Regions from separate parts of the Vibrio toranzoniae genome, predicted to be linked through region 3. Evidence: predicted binding sites of a transcription regulator. Region 3 holds the regulator's gene; each other region holds the start of a gene.
What was found. Region 3 encodes PurR, which represses purine synthesis genes. Its sites were predicted from a motif close to TNANGNAAACGTTTNCNTNA; they were not measured.

Region 1: a site for PurR is predicted at 1,548-1,567, ahead of folD (bifunctional methylenetetrahydrofolate dehydrogenase/methenyltetrahydrofolate cyclohydrolase FolD). Genes of this name have one in related genera too.
Region 2: a site for PurR is predicted at 2,156-2,175, ahead of metK (methionine adenosyltransferase). Genes of this name have one in related genera too.

The regions. Positions count from the first base shown of each region.
Region 1 is NZ_AP025514.1:902,536-905,821, reverse strand. It holds gene aroC (chorismate synthase) at 1-1,086, opposite strand; tRNA gene OCU50_RS04070 (tRNA-Arg) at 1,358-1,434, opposite strand; gene folD (bifunctional methylenetetrahydrofolate dehydrogenase/methenyltetrahydrofolate cyclohydrolase FolD) at 1,646-2,503, shown strand; gene OCU50_RS04060 (NupC/NupG family nucleoside CNT transporter) at 2,618-3,286, opposite strand, start outside.
Region 2 is NZ_AP025514.1:2,702,850-2,706,135, reverse strand. It holds gene OCU50_RS12140 (DUF2189 domain-containing protein) at 1-441, opposite strand, end outside; gene metK (methionine adenosyltransferase) at 810-1,964, opposite strand; gene tkt (transketolase) at 2,354-3,286, shown strand, end outside.
Region 3 is NZ_AP025514.1:1,112,516-1,115,801, forward strand. It holds gene OCU50_RS04955 (TfoX/Sxy family DNA transformation protein) at 1-422, opposite strand, end outside; cyclic di-GMP riboswitch class I at 550-635, opposite strand; gene purR (HTH-type transcriptional repressor PurR) at 806-1,810, opposite strand; gene torD (molecular chaperone TorD) at 2,127-2,774, opposite strand; gene torR (two-component system response regulator TorR) at 3,030-3,286, shown strand, end outside.

The DNA.
Region 1 (3,286 bases), 210 kb from region 3:
CTAGATTTGTGGTGTCTCCGTTGTCACACCAAAGTTTTGACCGCGATGGCGTAGCAAGTGGTCAAGCAACACGATAGCCAGCATTGCTTCAGCAATCGGCACCGCACGGATACCAACACATGGATCGTGACGACCTTTGGTGATTAGCTGCGTTGCTTCACCCTCTTTCGTGATTGTGTCACCAGGAACCGTAATGCTTGATGTCGGCTTAAGCGCGATGCTTGCCACAATATCTTGCCCAGTAGAGATACCACCTAAGATACCGCCAGCATGATTGCTACTGAACCCTTCAGGCGTTAATGAATCACGGTGTTCACTACCACGTTGATTAACCACATCGAAGCCATCGCCAATCTCAACACCTTTTACAGCATTGATGCTCATTAGAGCATGCGCAATATCAGCATCTAGACGATCAAAGATTGGCTCACCAAGACCCACCGGCACTTTAGTCGCAACCACTTGAATCTTCGCACCAATAGAATTACCTTCTTTTAGCAAGTCACGAATCAGTTGATCAAATTCCGGTACTTTGTCGACATCAGGACAGAAAAAAGCGTTGTTTTCAATCTCGTTCCAATCCACTTTATCAATAGAGATATCACCCATTTGAGAAAGGTAAGCTTGGATTTCAACACCAAATGCTTGTTTAAGATATTTCTTCGCAATTGCACCTGCGGCAACACGCATTGCGGTTTCACGAGCAGAAGAACGACCTCCACCTCGGTAATCACGCACACCGTACTTTTGGTGGTACGTATAGTCGGCGTGCCCAGGACGGAACTTGTCTTTAATTTCGGAATAGTCTTTAGAGCGTTGGTCTGTATTTTCAATCAATAGACCAATAGAAGTTCCCGTAGTTTGGCCTTCAAATACACCGGATAAAATCTTTACTTCATCCGCTTCACGGCGAGCCGTTGTATAGCGAGAAGTACCGGGGCGACGACGATCCAAATCTCTTTGAAGGTCTGCTTCAGTAATTTCCAATCCTGGTGGGCACCCATCTACGATACATCCTAGTGCGATACCGTGACTTTCTCCGAACGTGGTCACGCTGAAATGTTGTCCGATACTGTTTCCTGCCATTACTTCCTCTAAATCAGCAATTAATCAGAAGGTGTGATTTTATAAACCCACTGCCTAATTACTTTACTTGTCTATTTTTCATGATTTCATAGTGGCTCTATTACCAAATGATGTAAACCCCAAAAAACGAACAATTTTAACTTTCGATAACATGAGCCAAATGAAATGAATAAGGAAGGAAACAGGATGGCACTTTAACGCGGATGTTTTTATGCTAGGTGAAATGCAAAAAACCCGACAACTCTGAGAGCTATCGGGTTTCTTTAAATAATGGCACGCCCTGAAGGATTCGAACCTTCGACCACATCCTTAGAAGGGACGTGCTCTATCCAGCTGAGCTAAGGGCGCGCTACAGGAACGAATTATACGAATTCGAATCAGTAAAGCAACGGCTTTATGTAACATTCTGATCTAAGTGGGTAAAAAAAGGGCAGCAAACATATAAGTGTTGGAAATTAAACCAAAGCAATCGTTTGCTTAATGGTAATCAAAAAGATTTTCTGGAATAATGCGCCAAAAACATCAGCCACTAACTTGAATATCAATACTAAGGAAATTCATGACTGCTCAAAATATTGATGGAAAGCTAATTTCTCAAACGGTTCGCTCTGAAGTTGCTGCACGTGTAAAAGCTCGTACTGAAGCTGGATTACGCGCTCCGGGCCTAGCGGTTGTTTTAGTGGGTGAAGACCCTGCTTCTCAGGTTTACGTTGGAAGTAAGCGTAAAGCGTGTGAAGAAGTTGGCTTCGTATCTAAATCTTACGATTTGCCAGCCACTGCGACAGAAGATGAACTGTTAACATTAGTAGACCAACTTAACCAAGACCCAGAGATCGACGGTATTCTGGTTCAACTGCCTCTACCTGCTGGCATTGATAGCACTCACATTCTTGAGCGTATCACACCAGAGAAAGACGTGGATGGCTTCCACCCATACAATGTAGGTCGTTTGGCTCAGCGTATGCCTAAGCTTCGCTCTTGTACGCCAAAAGGTATTATTACGCTGCTTGACCGCTACAACATCGACTTACGTGGTAAACACGCGGTTGTTGTTGGCGCATCAAACATTGTAGGCCGTCCAATGACGCTAGAACTGCTTTTAGCAGGTTGTACGACGACGACTTGTCATCGTTTCACCAAAGACCTTGAAGGCCACGTACGTCAAGCAGACGTTGTTGTGGTTGCAGTAGGCAAGCCTAACTTCATTCCAGGAGCTTGGATTAAGAAAGGGGCTGTTGTGGTCGATGTTGGTATCAACCGTTTAGAATCTGGCAAGCTAGTGGGTGACGTTGAATACGATGTCGCTAAAGAGAGCGCAAGCTTCATCACCCCAGTACCGGGGGGGGTCGGCCCAATGACGGTTGCGAGCCTAATCGAGAACACAATGATCGCTTGTGAGCAGTTTCACTCGAAGTAATCTGCGAATGACGGTATAAACAGAATTAAAAAGCCGCAACGTTCATCACGTTGCGGCTTTTTTGATGATTACCCATTACAAAACGAGACGTATAAGTAACTTAAGATGCCGCTGTTAAAGCGAAAGTACCACACCAGCAATCGCTGCACTCATTAAGTTAGCAAACACACCAGCACAAATTGCTTTGAAGCCGTATTGTGAGATGAAAGAGCGACGCTCTGGAACTAAACTACCCAAGCCACCAATCAAAATCGCCATGGTTGATATGTTAGCAAAACCACATAGAGCGAAAGTCACGATCGCTTGCGAGTGTTCACTCAGTGCTTCTTTAGCATCCATTAACTGGATAAAAGCCACAAACTCGTTCACAACAATCTTGTTCCCGATCAGCGAGCCTGCAACCACAGCCTCAGACCAGGGTACACCGATCAACCATGCAACGGGGGCGAACACATAACCTAGGATAAGTTCGAAGCTTAGGTTTACGCCAAACCAACCGCCAACGATACCGAGTAAACCATTCAGCATTGCAATCACACTGATAAAGGCAAGAAGTGTTGCACCTACAGCAACGGCAATACGAAGTCCAGACATAGCCCCATCAGCCATTGCCTCAACAACGTTTGTTGCTCGTGGAATTTCTACATCAGACTCAATATTTTCTTGAGCGTCATCTGGACTACCCGGTACTAAGATTTTAGCCATTAACAGGCCAGCAGGCGCCGACATGAATGCCGCAGCGATCAAGTAGTTAAGGTCTACACCAAGCGATGCATAACCCAC
Region 2 (3,286 bases), 1.6 Mb from region 3:
CGCCGCGATTCGCATCCAGAAAATCATCGCTACCATCAATACAATCGCAAAGGCCCATTGATGGGTTGAGTTTCGTGTGATGGCCTTCATTGAGTGCAGTAGGCTAGCGTTGTGTCCTTTTTCTCTTTCCCAGCTGGCGTCATACAGGCCTAGAGCAAGAAAAGGCCCTATCAACATATAGACTATCAAGCTCGGCATAACGACTAGGTGTGTTCCTTGCCATTGGACAAGTTGGACTATGGCGATGGCTGCCGCCATAAAACACAAGCCGTAAAATGCGCTGATTAATGGCATTTTCACGAAGTCGTGTAGAGCTAGTGACAACCAATGAAAGGGTGCTGAAATGCTAACTTGGTTACAAGGAATGGTTCGAGCGTAATCCTGATCGCTGACCTTATCTTTTTTATTGTTCAGTTCCGATGGGTGCACGGTACGAGGCATAATTCCCCCTAGTTAAATAACGTCCTAGTTATAATTCCATAAGGCTCAGTGGTGTGGTTGACATTAGCGTTATGGTGTCGAGCTCAATCGCTCGTAATCGTCCTAGTTTTTGCTCTCGCATTCATTTAACTAATGATTTTAGACTAAATACATTAGGGTTAAACGTGAGCTTGATCGTCTAGGAGTTACCTTAACTATTGTCAGTAGTGCTAGAAAATACAAATTATCAGTGGCTTTTTATACTAAGTGGTTAACGGTAAAGAAGGGCGTTAGAGAAGGGAATGGCGAGTGAAAGTTCGGTAAGTACATAAAAATAAAGCCCTTACTAAGAAATAAGGGCTTTAAAGAAACAAATCGCAGTGGCTAAATTATTTTAGACCAGCGAAGTCCGCAAGGATTGCTGCTTTGTCTGTCGCTTCCCAAGGGAATTCTTCACGACCGAAGTGGCCGTATGCAGCAGTCTGCTTGTAGATAGGTTGAAGAAGGTTCAGCATCTCTTGAAGACCGTATGGGCGTAGATCGAAGTTTTGACGAACGGCTTCAATGATGATCTCGTGCGCTACTTTTTCAGTACCGAACGTTTCAACCATGATAGATGTAGGATCAGCAACACCGATAGCGTAAGACAGTTGAATCTCACAACGGTCAGCCATACCTGCTGCAACGATGTTTTTCGCAACATAACGCGCTGCGTAAGCTGCAGAACGGTCAACTTTTGATGGATCTTTACCAGAGAATGCACCGCCACCGTGACGAGCTGCGCCGCCGTAGGTATCAACAATGATCTTACGACCAGTTAGACCACAGTCACCCATTGGGCCACCGATTACGAAACGACCTGTTGGATTGATGAAGAAGTTAGTGTCTTTATTGATCCACTCAGAAGGAAGTACTGGCTTGATGATCTCTTCCATTACCGCTTCACGCAGGTCAGGTGTCGTGACTGAATCACAGTGCTGAGTTGAAAGAACAACGGCATCGATACCCACGATCTTACCTTGGTCGTACTGGAATGTTACTTGAGACTTAGCATCTGGGCGAAGGAAGTTAAGCTTGCCACTCTTACGTACTTCAGCTTGCTTTTTAACAAGAAGGTGAGAGTAAGTAATTGGAGCAGGCATTAGGATTGGTGTTTCGTTAGTCGCGTAACCAAACATGATACCTTGGTCGCCAGCGCCTTGCTCTTTCGGGTCTGTTTTATCAACACCTTGGTTGATGTCTGGAGACTGCTTACCAATTGTGTTTAGAACGGCACAAGAGTCAGCGTCAAAGCCCATATCAGAATGAACGTAACCAATTTCACGTACTGTTTCACGAGTGATTTCTTCAATATCAACCCATGCAGACGTTGTTACTTCACCGCCAACCATCACCATGCCGGTTTTTACGTAAGTCTCACAAGCAACACGTGCTTTTGGATCTTGTTCCAAGATGGCATCAAGAACAGCATCAGAGATTTGGTCTGCAATTTTATCTGGATGGCCTTCTGAAACAGATTCAGAAGTGAATAGGTGCTTAGCCATGAGAGCTCCACTTTTAGTTTTAGTTGCAAATAGTGTTTTAGTTGCAAATAGATTAAATGCAAATAATTTTAGGCGTCGCAAGTTAAGGAAGCGCCGCCATTAAATACAGTATATTTTGTAGGTGTTTCTACATCTAGACGGCCATTCTAAATTCCAACGGTCGAATTACAAGCTCTTTTTTATGATATGACATAACTAAACGTTTGCGTGCCGGGTGATATAAGCCATTACCAAGTGATATCAATGGGTAAAAATTGCGAAAAATGATGGTTAAAAGGACAGTAAATCGTTTGCAGTCGCTATAGTCGTTTGAGAGAATACCCGCGCTAATAAAAATGAAATTTTTAGCACTAACTCTTTTTAAATCGCTTATGTACTCAGGAGCAGACATGCCTTCTCGTAAAGTTCTAGCCAATGCAATCCGTGCGCTTAGCATGGACGGTGTTCAACAAGCAAACTCTGGTCACCCAGGCGCACCTATGGGTATGGCTGACATCGCTGAAGTTCTTTGGCGTGGCCACTTGAACCATAACCCGGCCAACCCAGAGTGGGCTGACCGCGACCGTTTTATCCTGTCTAACGGCCATGGCTCAATGCTGATTTACTCTCTGCTTCACCTAGCAGGTTACGAGCTTTCAATTGAAGATCTTAAGAACTTCCGTCAACTGCACTCTAAGACTCCAGGTCACCCAGAGTACGGCTACGCACCAGGTATCGAAACGACTACTGGTCCTTTAGGTCAAGGCATCACTAACGCTGTTGGTATGGCAATGGCTGAAAAAGCACTGGCTGCACAGTTCAACAAAGAAGGCCATGACATCGTAGACCACTACACTTATGCATTCATGGGTGATGGCTGTCTGATGGAAGGTATCTCTCACGAAGCATGTTCTTTAGCAGGTACGTTGGGTCTTGGTAAGCTGGTTGCTTTCTGGGATGACAATGGCATCTCTATCGATGGTGAAGTTGAAGGTTGGTTCTCTGACGATACACCTAAGCGTTTTGAAGCGTACGGCTGGCACGTAATCCCAGCGGTAGATGGTCACGACTCTGATGCTATCAACGCTGCTATTGAAGCGGCTAAAGCGGATCCTCGTCCAACTCTAATCTGTACTAAAACAGTAATTGGCTTTGGTTCTCCAAATAAAGCAGGTACGCACGACTGTCACGGTGCACCTTTAGGCGCTGACGAAATCGCAGCAACTCGTAAACAACTAGGTTGGGAGCACGGTCCTTTTGAAATTCCGTCGGAAGTTTACGCAGAGTGGGATGCGAAAGAAGCAGGCGCAGCTAAGGAAGCAGCGTGGAACGAGAAACTTGCA
Region 3 (3,286 bases):
TCTACGGAATCAATACCTGCTTTTTTCAACATACGTTCAGTCGCGAGTCGAAGATTCGGAAGATCTTTGAGTCGGGTCGGCTTAGCAGAAGACTGTTCAGCTTTTTCTTCTTTAGCAAAACCCAGAGACGTGGTTGCAAGCTGCAAAATTTGCTCTTGGTCTTGCCATAAGCCTTCAGGTAAAGCGAAATATTTAGTAACGACAGGGAAGCCACGCTTTTTGTAGACGTATGGTTGAAACCCTTGTTGTTCGAATTGCTTTGTTGTGCATTTGTCTGCTCGTATGTGCAGTTGGTCATTAACAACCAGAGCAAACATTGTGTCATCAGCAAAAAGACCGAATCCACCAAACATTGAGCGTGATTTTATTTTTCCTAGGGGCTCAAATAACTTCATTGAGTCCTTTAGTATCGGTTTATCCATGTTATTTATCTCGGTGTATTTGAACTACGCCACCAAATAAGCAGGTCCGAGAGATTAGCAAAATGTTGCAATAAAATTGTCAATAGGCCGTAAATTACTAAATGATTAGTAGTTACTGCATTTTGCCATCGGTAACCCCGCTACCATACCAACGAGTGGTTTAGGCCGGAAGCTTTGCGTCCCACTTTTTCAAGAGGTTTGCCCTGTGCGTGACTGATTGAATAGAATAAAGTTTTTGTTGAATGAGGCTCACACTTGTTATTTCAAAATGTGATATTGCTTCAATTAATGATCTTTGTGTTGTGCATCTAGGTTCACTTTGGTTGCTGATAAAAAAAGCGCACCTAAAGGTGCGCTTGATGAAATTAAACTCATTTTATCAATTAATTTAACGTTTTAACTGTACATCGCTCTACGATTTCAGGGTGCATTTCGAAGACACGTTTTTCATGATCTTTGTCTTTTATACGTTCTAATAAAATTTCGAAAGCATTTTTACCAACACGACGTTTCGGCTGGTGCACCGTTGTTAAAGGTGGGGAGAAGTATTCAGCCAGCTCGATGTTGTCGTAACCAATGATCGAAATATCTTCAGGAATACGAATACCTTTCTGTTGCAGGCGACTCATTAGACCTAGTGCCATCGTGTCATTAAAGCAGAATACAGCAGTCGGGCGATCTTCCATCTCAACGATTTGCTCTGCAGCAAGAACTGCCGTATCGCACTCGAAGTTGCCTTCGATGATCATGTTGTTATCGGTAGAAATCTTAGCTTCGTTGAGTGCGCGCTTGTAACCGGCAATGCGTTCAACACAGGCTGCTTTGTCTAAGTGGCCACTTAAACAGGCAATTTTAGAGTGACCGCGTTCAATCAGGTACTTGGTTGCTAGGTAGCCACCTTCTTCAGAGTTATCAATGATCTTATCAGCTTGAGAGCTCTCTGGGCCCCAGTCCATAATAACTTTAGGGATGTCAGCGTGACGGTCTAACATCACTCTTAGTTCTTCAGTTAGGTCTGAACACATAACTAAGATGCCATCTACACGTTTCTCTGCCAGCATTCGAATGTAGTCACGTTGCTTCTCATAGATACCACCTGTGTTACACAGGATCAAAGTGTAACCTTGACGGTAGCAGTAGCTCTCAACACCATCGATAACTTCAGAGAAGAATAGGTTGGTTGATTGAGTAACAAGCATGCCGATAGTGCGCGTTGTATTACACTTCAAGCTACGAGCAACAGCACTTGGTGCATAGTTCAGTTCGTCTACAGCTTTGTTTACTTTTTCTTGAGTCGCTTCTGCAACAAAACGTGTTTTGTTGATTACGTGAGAAACGGTGGTTGTCGATACGCCGGCTAAGCGAGCGACATCTTTTATCGTGGCCATGGTTTTATCCTATTAGAAGCTACTTTCCCAAAGTACGGAATAAAGTAGCCGTTAAGCTACCTAACTAAGAGCTGTAATTTGTAGGGCTCTTTGGGTACTAACGTGCTAAAAAACAAAAAACCGCTATTGAGCGGCTTGTCTTAACACCGAAATGCTCTGAACTTAAATAAGCATAGCATTTCGTGAATGTTTCATATTTTATCGTTTGCGGTCACAATTTTAGACTGACTAGAAGTTACTCGCAATAAAATTCACCCTGAAATCCGGGTGAATTGTCACATTCTATTGAATTTATTTACCTAGTCATGCAATAAGTTTAGTCACCAGCTAGATATTGAGCGTCTAAATTACAGAAGGCGAGTAACAGAGATGAGACTGAAGCGTAGAAACCGAATTCGTCAACGTCATGACATTTCACGTTGAACTTGGGTACCCAAGTAAGGAGTTGTTGCTCGATAAACTGTTGTTGAACAGAAAATGATTTTTCTAGCTCTTCTTCAAGCTCAGTTTCGTTAGAGCGAATGATCAAGTTACCAAGGAAATCGAGTTCGATAGCAATGTGGTCCGCTGGCTCTTTCAGGTCTTGGTTAACCACTAAGTTGTGTTTAGCCATGATCTCTTCCATCTCTTTTGCTGGTTTATCGTTCAATAGTCCAGTTTCGCCGATGTACATAGAAGCGTACGGAAGAGCGCCATGTTTATCTGTTTTTAAGAAAAGATCACAAAAGTCAGCAGACAGTTCCAGTTGCGCGTCTTCACGTGTTTGCAGACGGTTTAGTGCGTCAACTAAGTTATTAATCGCAGGTTCTAGTGTTTTATTTTCGCCTAAGCCAGTCAAGAAAGAACGAATCTCAACAGAGTGGTAGTGATCGAGTTCTTCTTGAGTGAGTTCTTTGGCGAATAAGCTTGATAACCACCAGTAGATTTCTGCTCTTTGTTCGTTGAACGCTTTTGTATCTTTCATTTGATTGATCCTAATATCGTCTTTCGTATACCCGGGGTATTCAGTCTAACTAACCGTGATATTTGCTCAGCGCAAAGCTACTCGTTAGTGGTAATGCCCATATTGAATTGTTATGGACGATAAATAGCAAGGTTTAAGATTGTCTTGTATCAAAAAAAATCCATGTTTATGGCTTTTATCTTCTGCACCACTAGAATTGTTACTAGTTATGAATAGAATAGTCATTGAAACTATTAAATAAGAAAAGTGGTGTAGATGAGCTATCACGTATTAGTCGTAGAAGATGATGTGGTAACCCGCAGTAAATTGGTTGGATACTTCCAGAACGAAGGTTACACAGTGAGCGAAGCAGAAAGTGGCGCTCAAATGAGAAGCGTGTTAGAAGAAAACAACGTGGACCTCATTATGCTGGACATCAACTTGCCAGGCGAAGATGGATTGATGCTAACTCGCGAATTACGCAGTCAATCAGACATTGGAATTATTTTAGTTACTGGACGCACGGATAGCAT